4 regions of the Anoxybacillus sp. PDR2 genome follow, and region 1 is predicted to be linked to each of the others. Evidence: riboswitches for the same ligand, from Rfam matches in the RefSeq annotation. Region 1 holds a riboswitch; each other region holds the start of a gene.

Region 1 (3,288 bases):
GAAGCGCTGCAAAAAGCGGCGGCTAATCCAAAATACCATAAGTATTCTCCGTTTCGTGGCTATTCGTTTTTAAAAGAGGCGGTGGCTGCTTTCTATCAGCGCGAATATGGCGTTACGGTTGATCCTGAGAGAGAGGTAGCTGTCTTATTCGGTGGAAAGGCAGGGCTTGTGGAAATTCCGCAGTGCTTATTAAATCCGGGCGATGTTGTGCTTGTGCCGGATCCCGGATACCCTGATTATTGGTCGGGAGTGGCATTAGCGCGTGCAAAAATGGAAATGATGCCGCTTTATAGCGAAAACGGCTTTTTGCCTGATTATCGTCAATTGGATGAAAAGGTGGTTGAGAAAGCCAAGCTGATGTTTTTAAATTATCCTAATAACCCGACGGGGGCTGTAGCGACAGACTCGTTTTTTGCAGAGACCGTTTCATTTGCACAAAAGCATGGAATTTGCGTTGTCCATGACTTTGCTTATGGTGCGATTGGATTTGACGGGCAAAAACCGATCAGCTTTTTGCAGACGGAAGGAGCCAAGGATGTCGGTATTGAAATTTATACATTTTCCAAAACGTATAATATGGCTGGCTGGCGCATAGGTTTTGCGATTGGCAATGAAAGTGTGATTGCTGCGATCAATCTTTTGCAAGACCACTTATATGTCAGCTTGTTTGGTGCGATTCAGGAAGCGGCAGCGGTTGCGCTGCTTGAGTCACAGCAATGCGTGACGGAGTTGGTAGCGTTGTATGAATCACGGCGCAATGCGTTCATTGGAGCTTTACAGGAAATTGGTTGGAACGTAAGTGCTCCAGCCGGCTCCTTTTTTGCTTGGCTGCCGGTACCAAAGGGCTGGACTTCGGAACGCTTTGCTGATTTATTGCTTGAGCAGGCGCACGTTGTGGTGGCGCCTGGGATTGGATTTGGCGAGCACGGGGAAGGATATGTGCGCGTCGGGCTGTTGACAAGCGAAGAACGTTTGACAGAAGCGGCACGGCGCATCGCTAAGCTCGATCTTTTTCAGCAAGCGGTAAAAAAATAATTGACAATCTGCATGATCCCTGTCATAATTCGAATTAAATTTGCAAAACGAAAATTTCAAAAAAATGAATAGAAGCTGTCATTCTTATCAAGAGCAGGTGGAGGGACGAGCCCAATGAAGCCCGGCAACCGACTTAACCAACGTTAAGCACGGTGCTAATTCTTGCAGCATTATGCTGAGAGATAAGAAGAGTTGAAACCAAAGCCTCTTCTTATGGAAGAGGTTTTTTTATTGGAATGGGAGGGATGAGAATGAGCCAAGTCATCGCCACGTATCTGCTTTATGATGAGGCTGATTTGGAGAAGAAGGCAGAGAAAATCGCGCTTGGCTTAACGATCGGTTCATGGACTGAACTGCCGTTTTTGGAAAAAGAACAACTGCGTAAACATAAAGGAACGGTTGTGCATGTGCAACCGTTTGAAGAAAGCGAACGTGCCAATCAATATTTCGGAAAACGTTTGAAGCGGGGAATGGTCAAGATCGCTTACCCAAGTGCCAACTTCAGCGCCGATTTGCCCGCTGTTTTGACGACGGTGTTTGGGAAATTGTCATTAGATGGCGCGATTAAGCTGATCGATTTAGAGTTTTCTGATGATCTAAAGAAAGCATTTCCCGGTCCTCGCTTCGGCATTAAGGGAATTCGCGCAAAGCTGGATGTTTATGGCCGCCCGCTGTTAATGAGCATTTTTAAAGGTGTGATCGGGCGCGATTTGTCCTATTTATCCAAGCAGCTGAGACAGCAGGCGCTTGGAGGAGTAGATCTTGTCAAGGATGATGAAATTTTATTTGAAAATGAACAGGCACCATTCGAAAAGCGAATTGCGGAAGGAAAAAAAGTCTTGCAGCACGTATATGAAGAGACAGGGCATAGAACGCTTTATGCGGTGAATCTTTCGGGAAAAACGTTTGAGTTAAAAGAGAAAGCGAAGCGAGCGGCGGAGCTTGGCGCCGATTTGCTGCTGTTCAACGTGTTCGCGTACGGGCTGGATGTATTGCAAGAATTGCGGGAGGATGAGGAGATTTCCATTCCGATTATGGCGCATCCGGCGTTTAGCGGGGCGTTGACCCCGTCGGAATTTTACGGTGTAAGCCATCCTTTGTTGCTTGGCAAGCTCGTTCGCATGGCAGGGGCCGATTTTTCCTTGTTCCCGTCTCCATATGGAAACGTCGCTTTGGCCAAGGAAGAAGCAAATGGCATTGCCTATGAATTAACGAAGGAAGATGTATTTTTACAGACGTTTCCTGTTCCGTCTGCCGGCATTCATCCAGGGCTGGTTCCGCTTCTTATCCGCGATTTTGGCATCGACATCGTCATTAATGCAGGAGGCGGAGTGCATGGACACCCAGAGGGAGCGGCAGGAGGAGGAAGGGCATTTAGCGCCGCAATCGCGGCAGTATTAGCCGGAAAGCCTTTAAGTGAGGCGGCAAAGGAAAACCATTCATTGCAAAAAGCAATGGCTTTATGGGGCACTCAAGAGGTGAAAGTATGACGAAACCGATTATTTTTTGTGATTTCGATGGCACGATTACGAATAATGACAACATTATAGCGATTATGAAGCAATTTGCTCCGCCGCAATGGGAAAGCATCAAAGAGGATGTGCTCGCGCAACGCTGCTCTGTTCAAGATGGCGTCGGAGCGATGTTTTCGCTTCTTCCTTCCCGGCTAAAAGAAGAGATTACGAATTTTATTTTAGGGACTGCCCAAATTCGCGATGGTTTTCGTGAATTTGTCTCCTTTACAAAGGAGCGAGGCATTCCGCTCTATGTCGTTAGCGGCGGAATCGATTTTTTCGTTTATCCGCTTTTAGAAGGACTTATTGGAAAAGACGCGATTTTTTGCAATGGTTCGGATTTTAGCGGGGAAACGATTCGCATTACATGGCCGTATGCGTGTGATGACCATTGCCGTAACGGCTGCGGCTGCTGCAAGCCGTCGTTGCTGAGAAAGCTAGCAACATCAGAGGCAACGAAGATCGTCATCGGTGATTCCGTTACGGATTTAGCGGTCGCCCAGCTTGCCGATCACGTGATCGCCCGTGATTTTCTGTTGCAAAAATGTGCGGAGCTGGACCTTGCTCATACGCCGTTTACGACGTTCTATGATGTCATGGAATCTTTGAAAAGGATGGAGGTGAGCGCATGAGCGATTTATTGAAGAAATGGGCAGAGCTTGCTGATGTCAAAGCAGAACTGGCTTCCCGCGATTGGTTTTTGGGAACAAGCGGGAATCTATCGATCAAGGTGGCTGAT
Region 2 (3,288 bases), 210 kb from region 1:
TGCTAAGCGAAACGAAAGCACCGCGCCAAATCCCTCTGCTTGGTACCGTTGTACCGAATGTCCCGGATGATAAGAAAGTCCTGGATAGTACACTTCCTCTACCTTTGGGTGCTTCGCTAAAAACGAAGCGATTTTCAGCGCCGCTTGGCTTGATTGCTGTAAACGGACGTGAAGGGTTTTTAAGCCGCGCAGAACGAGCCAAGCATCTTGCACTCCCAATATGGCGCCAAAGGCATTTTGCAGCTTATACAGCCGCTCGGCCAGCTCGCGATCTTTGACAACCGCTAACCCGGCCACCACATCGCTATGTCCTGATAAAAATTTTGTCGCGCTATGCAACACAACATCGACGCCGAGCTCAAGCGGCCGCTGCAATGCCGGAGTCATAAACGTATTGTCTAAAAAGGTTAAACAACCGTTCGCTTTTGCCAGCTTCACAATGCCGCGAATATCCGTAATTTTTAATAGCGGGTTGGAAGGGGTTTCTACATAAATCACTTTTGTATTTGGCCGAATGTGGGAAGCGACTGCATGCAAATCCGTCATATCGACAAACGTGTACTCGATGCCAAAACGGCTTAATACTTCGGTAATCATTCGGTACGTTCCGCCGTATACATCTTCGGTCACGAGCACATGATCCCCTTTGGAAAGCAGCAAAAACGCGGTCGAAATCGCCGCCATTCCCGAAGAGAAGGCAAAGCCGCGGATTCCTCCTTCCAGCTCCGCTATCGTCTCTTCAAGCGCCTCGCGCGTCGGATTTCCAGATCGGCTATAATCATACTTTCCAAACACATCAAAATCCGCTTGATGGAACGTCGAAGCGTGCTGAATGGGCACGCTGACCGCTCCTGTCTGCTCATCCACTTTCCATTTGTTATGCAATAAGTTGGTTTGAAATGAAAATGATTTTTCCATTGCGCTACACCTCTTTCATATTTTCCAAGGCCTGCGACAAATCAGCGATTAAATCCTCCACATGCTCAATGCCTACAGAAAAGCGCAATAAGCGGTTGCATACCCCATTGGCAATCCGAATCTCTTCAGGGATATCGGCATGTGTCTGCGTCGCCGGGTATGTAATAAAGCTTTCAACTCCTCCTAAGCTTTCAGCGAATGTAATGACGTTTAAGCTTTGCAAAAAGCGGTTGACCCACCGCTCTTCACGCAGGCGGAAGGACAGCATGCCTCCTCTTCCTGGATACAGCACATCCGTGACCGCTTCGTGTGATGCCAAAAATTCGCTGATTCTCCGCGCATTTTCTTCATGCTGCCTCATTCGCAGCGCCAGTGTTTTCATGCCGCGAATCAACAGCCATGAATCAAATGGCGACAGGACCGCGCCGATTGCGTTGTGATACTCGGCCAGCCGCTGACAAAGAGGCTCACCCTTTACGACGACGAGACCAGCGAGCACATCATTATGGCCTCCTAAATATTTTGTTGCGCTATGGATGACGAGATCCGCTCCGTGGCGAATCGGCTGCTGGATCACAGGCGTATAAAACGTATTATCCACAATCAAAAGCAGCCCGTGGCGTTTGGCCAGTTTCGCCACCTCGTCGATGTCTGTCTCCTGCATAAGCGGGTTTGTCGGCGTTTCTAAAAAAATCGCCTTTGTGTTTTTCGAAATCGATTTCTCCACTAATTGTATGTCGCGAAAGTCAACATAATGAAACGCTAAGCCGTACTTTCTCCAGCCTCTTTCAAATAGCCGATACGTTCCTCCATATAAATCGGCAGACACTAAAAATTCATCACCGCTTTCAAACAGGGAAAGCACCGTCTGAATCGCCGCCATTCCCGAACTGAATGCATACCCTTGATCTCCTCCCTCCAGTTTAGCAATGGCTTCTTCTACGATTTTGCGCGTCGGGTTTCCGGTACGGATGTAATCAAATCCTGTTGATTGGCCAATTCCCTCATGGCGATAAGCGGTGGAAAAATAGACAGGCGGATTGACGGTTCCTGTCAGCTTCTCGCTTCTGTTGCCAATCTGCGCCAGTAAGGTTTCTACTTTTTCCATCCTTTTTTCTCCTTCCTTTCCTCCAATAAAAAAAGCCTTCTTTAAGAAGAAGACTTTTACAGATCAACAAAAGCGCTTCTTCTTATCTTTCGAATTGAAACCAATTCGCTGGATTTAGCACCTGACCGATATCGGCTGGTTGCTGAAGCTTCACTGGGCCAGTTCCCTCCGCTTCTCTTGATAAGAATGAACGACGATATGGAATTTTCTGATTTTCTATCAATTTACATGATTTTCTGATAATTTGCAAGCTTTTTTTTACTGCGCGGTATATCCTCCATCGATCACAACGGCCTGCCCGGTAATTCCCTTTGCTTTTTCGCTTGCTAAAAAGAGCGCATAATCGGCCACTTCTTTCGTTGACAGCAGGCGCTGCTGCGGCACAAGCGGATAAATGACTTCCTCTAATACATGCTCAAGCGGCACGTGGCGTGCTGCGGCCAAATCGGCCAGCTGGTTGCGTACAAGCGGCGTATCGACATATCCCGGGCATAAAGCGTTCACTGTAATACCGTGAGCGGCTCCTTCTAGAGCAGCTACTTTGGTTAGGCCAATGACCCCATGCTTCGCGCTATTATACGCCGCTTTGCAGGCAAAGCCGACCAAACCGTTAATCGAGGCCATATTGATAATCCGGCCATAACGCTGCTGCTTCATGATGGGGAATATATGCTTTATCGCCAAAAACGGCGCGATAAGCATGACGCGAATCAGTTTTTCAAACGATTCGGAAGGAAATTCTTCAATCGGCGCCACATGCTGCAGCCCAGCGTTATTCACTAAAATGTCAATCCGGCCATAACGAGCAACGGTTTGAGCCAACATTTGTTTGATTTCCTCTTCTTTTGTTACATCACACTTCAGTCCCCATGCATCCCAGCCTTGTGCACATAACGATTCGGCTGCTTTTTGGACAGCCCTTTCATTGATATCACTAAGAACGACTTTCGCGCCATGCTCAGCAAAGCATTTGGCGATTTCAAAGCCGATTCCTTGCGCCGCTCCTGTTATGAACAATACTTGATCGTCTACCATTTTTCATTCCTCCTCGTTCATATCCCTAGTCCTAATGAGAAAAGAATAATCGCCAGAATCGTCCCAAGAGCAGGTACAATAACCGTTAAAGCCCCAACCGCGCCATATGCCTCGCGGTGCGTTTCACCGCAAATCGCTCGAATCGTCGTCACGACATAGCCATTATGCGGCAAAGAATCCAAAGCTCCTGACGAAATCGCGACCACCCGATGCAGCGCTTCAGGATG
Region 3 (3,288 bases), 1.7 Mb from region 1:
CCTCTTTGCCACTACCCTTCCGAAATATGGAATTAAAACACATTTTGTTGATCCTGCTAATCCGGAAAATTTCCGTGCTGCCATTACGCCAAAAACGAAAGCGATCTTTGCAGAAACGATTGGTAATCCAAGTTTGCACGTACTAGATATTGAAGCGGTAGCCAACATTGCGCATGAAGCGGGCATTCCTCTCATTATTGATAATACGTTTGCCACTCCATATCTATGCCGTCCGATTGAGTATGGAGCGGATATCGTTGTTCATTCAGCTACTAAATGGCTGCTTGGAAACGGTACAACGCTTGGCGGCATTATTGTAGACGGAGGAAAATTTAATTGGGATTCTCCTAAATTTCCGGGATTTACAACTCCGGATCCAAGCTATCACAATCTTGTGTATGCAGAAGCTTTAGGTCCGGCTGCTTATATCATTAAGGCTCGTGTGCAATTGCTGCGGGATCTTGGACCAGCGATTAGCCCATTTAATGCGTTTCAATTTAATTTAGGGCTTGAGACGCTTCATGTACGCATGAAAGAGCATATTGCTAACACGCGTCGGATTGTAGACTATTTAGATCGCCATCCGGCAGTAGAATGGGTGCTGTATCCTGGACACGAAAAGCATCCAGCCAAGAATTTGGCCGAAAAATATTTGCCGAAAGGAGCGGGAGCCGTTGTGGTGTTCGGCATTAAAGGAGGAAGAGAAGCGGGAGCGGCTCTCATTAACAACGTGAAGCTTTGGTCGCACTTGGCCAATGTAGGAGACGCCAAAAGCTTAATTATTCATCCAGCCAGCACCACGCATCAGCAGTTGAGCCCAGAAGATTTGCAGGCTTCGGGAGTTACGGAAGATTTGATTCGTCTATCGGTCGGCATCGAAAATGTCGAAGACTTAATTGAGGATTTAGAGCAAGCCATCGCCATTGCCACAGGAATTCGTTCGCTGTATTCAGAGGTGTAGAAAATAGCCGTCAACAATTGAATCGGTCATGAAGTCCATTCATATTGATAAAACAATAGTTTCAACGAGAGGTTTAGAACATATTAAAAACAGGCGTGGTGATGATCCAATAAAACCGATTAACGCCGTCCGATTCCTCGTTTTTCCATCATAATCTGTAAACCCTTTGCTTGTCCACTGTCAGCATGTCTTTGTCAAACAACGAACGCTTTGTGGGCAAGATGGGCCCGCTGGCGCTTTTGCTCGAGGGAGATGCCGAAAAGGTTGTGTTAAGCCAGAGAATTTTGAATGGATCATCGGCGCTTGTGTATTGATTCTATGATTAGGAATTATTTTTCTGTTGACACCTTCCTTTATAGAATGATAGAATCACTTTTGTAGTTTGTATGATTCTTAGGTAAATTAAAGTATTAACTGAATAAAGGAGCGTTGCTGCTCTTATCAAGAGAGGTGGAGGGATGTGCCCTATGAAACCCGGCAACCGTCAGCATTCGACTGAAATGGTGCCAATTCACACAAAGCGTTCGCTTTGAGAGATAAGAGACAGAAATGGGAGATATTAAAACCTTTCTGTTCTCTTGAGCAGAAAGGTTTTTTAGTTGCGGGAACAAGGAAGGTGAATCGCGTTTGATTACGCTAGAAAATGTAACAAAAGTATATTCGTCAAGCCAGGGAGCGGTAACAGCTGTCAATGATGTAAATTTGCACATTAAAGAAGGGGAGATTTTTGGCATTATTGGATATAGCGGTGCTGGAAAAAGCTCGCTGATCCGTCTTTTAAATGGCTTGGAAAAGCCTACAAATGGAAGAGTGATGGTTGCCGGTCAAGACATCGCAAGTATTAAAGGAAGAGAATTGCGCAAGGCGCGGCAAGAAATCGGAATGATTTTTCAGCATTTTAATTTGCTTTGGTCAAGGACGGTCCGAGACAATATTGCGTTTCCCTTAGAGATTGCTGGGGTTCCAAAGGACCAGCGGTTAAAGCGGGCGGATGAACTTATTCAGCTTGTGGGTCTGCACGGAAGAGAAAATGCCTATCCATCGCAGCTCAGCGGGGGGCAAAAACAGCGTGTCGGTATTGCCCGGGCGCTCGCGAACAACCCGAAGGTGCTGTTATGCGACGAAGCAACTTCTGCTTTGGATCCGCAAACGACAGATTCGATTCTTGAGCTTTTAGTTGATATTAATCAACGTCTCGGATTGACCATTGTATTAATTACTCATGAAATGCATGTAATCCGTAAAATATGTGATCGTGTGGCGGTAATGGAAAACGGAAAAATTGTCGAAGAAGGAAAAGTATTGGATGTATTTCAAAATCCGCAACAGATGATAACGAAACGGTTTGTTCAACAGATTACGGAACCTGAAGAAACGAAAGAGACGATTGCTCATTTGTTCAACCAATATCCTAACGGCAAAGTTGTCCAGCTTACTTTTGCTGGCCATGCGACTGAACGGCCGCTCATCGCAGAACTGATCCGAAATTTTGAAATAACCATTAATATTTTGCAAGGGAAGATTTCACAAACCCATCAGGGCTCGTATGGAGTGCTGTTTGTTCATATGAGTGGAACGGATGAGGAAGTAGCCAAAGCGCTTGACTACATTCGTCAGCAACAAGTCGGTGTGGAGGTGATGACGAATGAGTAGCATGTTTCCTAACGTTCAATGGGAATCGATTTGGGCGGCAGCGTCGGAAACGCTGTATATGACAGGAGTTGCCGTGGCGTTTACATTTGTATTTGGACTCATTCTAGGATTGTTGCTATTTTTAACATCCAAAGATAATATTTGGGAAAACAAAGCCATTCATACAATCGTTTCTGCTTTTGTTAATATTTTTCGTTCTATCCCGTTTATTATTTTAATTATTCTGCTTATTCCTTTTACAAAGATGCTAGTCGGTACGATTCTTGGGGCAAACGCGGCCTTGCCGGCGTTGATTATTGGCGCTGCTCCATTTTATGCGCGCATGGTGGAGATCGCTTTGCGTGAAATTGACAAAGGTGTGATTGAAGCGGCGAAAGCCATGGGAGCGACAACGGCGACAATCATCTGGAAGGTATTGATTCCTGAATCGCTGCCGGCTCTTGTCTCAGGGATCACAGTAACCGCTATTGCGTTAGTTGGCTATACGGCGATGGCGGGAGTAGTGGGCGCTGGTGGCCTTGGGAATCTTGCTTATTTAGAAGGGTTCCAACGCAGTCATAACGATGTGACCTTTGTTGCTACAGTGCTCATTTTAATCATTGTATTTGCCATTCAGCTTATCGGTGACTTTGTCACTTCCAAAATAGATAAGAGATAACAATATAAAGGAGGAA
Region 4 (3,288 bases), 1.2 Mb from region 1:
TGCTTTGTTCAGACCCCGTAGCGATCCGAAGGGGATCGCATGACCAATAAGCTATATCAATCCGGCTTATCAATTCATCCCAGTAAAATTTTAAACGGGCGCATCTGGAAAGGCAGACTGGGTTTATATAGAAATCCTCTTTTTTTACTCAACAGTTTATGAGAAACAATTTTTTCTCCCTCATCAATAAAACCATTGGCTCCCGGTCGGTCTCGTACGGCTTTATCCTTCCATTATTTATCTTGCTGCTGCAAATGATATTTTTTCATAAATTGTTCAGCTCTTCCGCGACGGTCCGTAAATTTTTGTTTCCCAGTATAAAAGGGGTGCGTATCTGAACTAATTTCCACTTTAATAAGCGGATATGTATTCCCGTCTTCCCATACGATCGTTTCGTTAGAAGATTTGGTCGATCCGCTTAAAAATTTATATTCACTGTTGACATCCATAAAAACCACTTTTTGATAGTTAGGATGAATGCCTGGCTTCATTTGAGAATCACTTCCTTTAGATTATTTTCAGCAAAGCGCTACTTCGTTTCGCGATGCAGCGTATAGCGCTTTAAACGTGGTGAATATTTTCTTAATTCTAAGCGCTCTGGATTATTTCGTTTATTTTTTGTCGTGATATAGTTACGGTCACCTGTCTCTGTGCACTGTAAAACAACTTTTACTCTCATGCCTAAGATCCCTCCAAACTGAAAATATTTGATACACCATTAAATCGTAATAATTACGATTTAACATATTCAACTTATCAAAAAAATAAGCAACTGTCAATCGTCAAGAAAGAAAGTCAGATTCGCCCTCTCATAGCTTAGAGAAAAAATCCTAAAAGTTGACGATCGCTTTGTCGTTCTCTCTTCTCCTTTTGTGGACAAATATAGATTTACTTTCGGGCCATCTATAAATAAAAATTTTTTCTTATTTTCCCTATAATGTAAGCGTTTTTATCTTTTTTTCATAAAAACCGATATTGACAATCAGCTTTATCGGAATTATGATGAGTATAAAAATTCCATAAACAAACCGCTTATCAAGAGCGACCGAGGGAACAGGCCCAATGACGTCCGGCAACCTCCCGCAATCGGGAACGGTGCCACATCCTGCAGAATGGCTTTCATTCTGAAAGATAAGTCTGGTATTTACATACCGATGCCTCTTTCTGAGTGAAAGAGGTTTTTTCTTTTATATGGAGGTCCATGCAAAAATTTTCGTTACCATATGAAAAGAGCCATCGCGAGACTTTTTGCAAATTCCATTCTTTTTAAAAAAGCTCGACTCTCAGGGGGGAAAGTGATGATTGAAATCAAGGATGTAACTAAAATTTACACATCGAAAAACAGGCAAGTCATCGGCGTCGATCACGTCTCTTTGACCATCCAAGCTGGAGAAATTTTTGGCGTCATCGGCTATAGCGGCGCCGGCAAAAGCACGTTGCTGCGCTGCCTCAACCTTTTGGAGCGGCCGACATCTGGACAAATTATGATAGACGGCGTTGATTTAACATCTTTAAACAGCGAACAGCTACGGCAAGCGCGTCTAAAAATCGGAATGATTTTTCAACATTTTTATCTTGTCAGTTCAAAAACAGTTTTTGAAAATATCGCATTCGCTTTAAAAGCCGCTAACAAACCGAAGGAGGAAATAGAGAAACGAGTCAATGAGTTGCTAGACATAGTCGGTCTGTCTGACAAGCGAGATGCCTACCCTGCCCAGTTGAGCGGCGGACAAAAACAGCGAGTCGGCATCGCGCGGGCGCTTGCGAATGATCCCAATGTCCTTTTGTGCGATGAAGCAACATCGGCACTCGATCCAAGCACAACCAAATCCATTTTGACACTGTTGAAAAAAATTAATCGCGAATTAGGCATCACTATTGTATTGATTACCCATGAAATGGAGGTAGTGAAAGATATATGCGATCGCGTCGCGGTTATGCAAAATGGAAAAATTATAGAATTAGGAACGGTATATGAGCTTTTTACCAATCCAAAGGAGGAATTAACGAAATCTTTCATCAATAGCATCCTGCAATTTGAAGTTCCTGACCATCTGTTGCAAAAACGGACAGGAACGATGGTGAAAATTTTATTCAAGGGAGAGAGCGCCGAAGAAGCGATCGTTTCCGATATGTTGCAAACCTTTAAAGTGAAAGGCAATATCTTACACGGGAAAATCGAATATATTCAAAACATCCCGCTCGGCGTCTTTATCATGGAGCTGACAGGAGAGCGCAAAGAAATTGAACGAGCGCTCGATTATATTTCCGAAAGAACCAATGGATTGGAAGTGATTGCGCATGCTGCTTAATGCTCTTATCGATCTTATTCCTGAACTAAACAAAGCGTTTTTAGAAACGATTTATATGGTCGCCATCTCTCTTTGTATCGCGATCCTTATTGGACTTCCGTTGGGGATTCTGCTTTTCGTCACGGATCGGGGCCTTTTTTTAGAAAATAACATCGTCAAATCCGTTCTAGGCTTTGCGGTCAATCTGATTCGTTCGATTCCGTTTGTCATCTTGCTCGTCGGGCTGCTGCCGCTGACAAGACTGATTACCGGAACCACCATCGGTCCTACTGCTGCCTCTGTCTCGCTGTCGGTTGCCGCCATTCCTTTTTTCGCAAGAATGGTAGAAACCTCATTGCGAGAAATTGAGAAGGGAGTGATTGAAGCAGCAATTGCCGTTGGGGCTACGCCGTGGATGATTATTAAAGATGTACTGCTGTCGGAAGCTCGCCCGGGCATCGTCCACGGGATCACCATTACAACGATTAGCTTAGTCGGATATTCTGCCATGGCCGGCATTGTCGGCGGCGGGGGCATTGGCGACTTAGCGATCCGTTTTGGCTATTATCGCTATGACAATACGGTGATGATTACAACGATCGTTGTTTTAATTTGTCTTGTTCAAATCATTCAATTTAGCGGTGAACGCATCGCCCGTCTTGTCGATAAACGGTAAAAAACAACGCAATCGATAAAATAATCAAGGGGGATTTCAACATGAAAAAACGACTGGTTTTACTTATTTGCCTTCTTTCCTTTTCACTTTTAGCGGCATGCGGCAATAAAGAAGCTGCTTCCGGAAGCACGCAGAAAAAAGAGCTGACGATTGGCGCAACTTCCGGTCCATACAGCGACATGGTCAACCAAGCGATCAAACCGCTGTTAGAAAAGAAAGGATATAAAGTCAAAGTAGTGGAATTCAGCGACTACATTCAACCAAATTTAGCTTTAGCCAATGGCGATTTAGACGCTAATTTATTCCAGCATAAAATTTATA

What was found. A riboswitch is a leader RNA that binds a small molecule or an ion and turns the genes downstream of it on or off. The one in region 1 is predicted to bind S-adenosylmethionine.
Region 2: linked by a shared signal. The riboswitch ahead of GRQ40_RS04515 (methionine biosynthesis PLP-dependent protein) and the one ahead of mtnW (2,3-diketo-5-methylthiopentyl-1-phosphate enolase) in region 1 are both predicted to bind S-adenosylmethionine.
Region 3: linked by a shared signal. The riboswitch ahead of GRQ40_RS15775 (methionine ABC transporter ATP-binding protein) and the one ahead of mtnW (2,3-diketo-5-methylthiopentyl-1-phosphate enolase) in region 1 are both predicted to bind S-adenosylmethionine.
Region 4: linked by a shared signal. The riboswitch ahead of GRQ40_RS10975 (methionine ABC transporter ATP-binding protein) and the one ahead of mtnW (2,3-diketo-5-methylthiopentyl-1-phosphate enolase) in region 1 are both predicted to bind S-adenosylmethionine.

What each region holds. Positions count from the first base shown of each region.
Region 1 covers NZ_CP047158.1:1,137,799-1,141,086, forward strand. Annotated here, with positions in the region: gene GRQ40_RS05505 (pyridoxal phosphate-dependent aminotransferase) at 1-1,035, shown strand, start outside; SAM riboswitch class I at 1,117-1,224, shown strand; gene mtnW (2,3-diketo-5-methylthiopentyl-1-phosphate enolase) at 1,287-2,525, shown strand; gene GRQ40_RS05515 (2-hydroxy-3-keto-5-methylthiopentenyl-1-phosphate phosphatase) at 2,522-3,181, shown strand; gene GRQ40_RS05520 (methylthioribulose 1-phosphate dehydratase) at 3,178-3,288, shown strand, end outside.
Region 2 covers NZ_CP047158.1:924,159-927,446, reverse strand. Annotated here, with positions in the region: gene metC (cystathionine beta-lyase) at 1-918, opposite strand, end outside; gene GRQ40_RS04515 (methionine biosynthesis PLP-dependent protein) at 923-2,026, opposite strand; SAM riboswitch class I at 2,106-2,213, opposite strand; gene GRQ40_RS04510 (3-hydroxybutyrate dehydrogenase) at 2,285-3,061, opposite strand; gene GRQ40_RS04505 (GntP family permease) at 3,079-3,288, opposite strand, start outside.
Region 3 covers NZ_CP047158.1:3,268,394-3,271,681, reverse strand. Annotated here, with positions in the region: gene GRQ40_RS15780 (O-acetylhomoserine aminocarboxypropyltransferase/cysteine synthase family protein) at 1-961, shown strand, start outside; SAM riboswitch class I at 1,397-1,504, shown strand; gene GRQ40_RS15775 (methionine ABC transporter ATP-binding protein) at 1,589-2,614, shown strand; gene GRQ40_RS15770 (methionine ABC transporter permease) at 2,607-3,272, shown strand.
Region 4 covers NZ_CP047158.1:2,296,273-2,299,560, forward strand. Annotated here, with positions in the region: gene GRQ40_RS10965 (type B 50S ribosomal protein L31) at 234-491, opposite strand; gene rpmG (50S ribosomal protein L33) at 530-679, opposite strand; SAM riboswitch class I at 1,030-1,138, shown strand; gene GRQ40_RS10975 (methionine ABC transporter ATP-binding protein) at 1,299-2,312, shown strand; gene GRQ40_RS10980 (methionine ABC transporter permease) at 2,302-2,967, shown strand; gene GRQ40_RS10985 (MetQ/NlpA family ABC transporter substrate-binding protein) at 3,009-3,288, shown strand, end outside.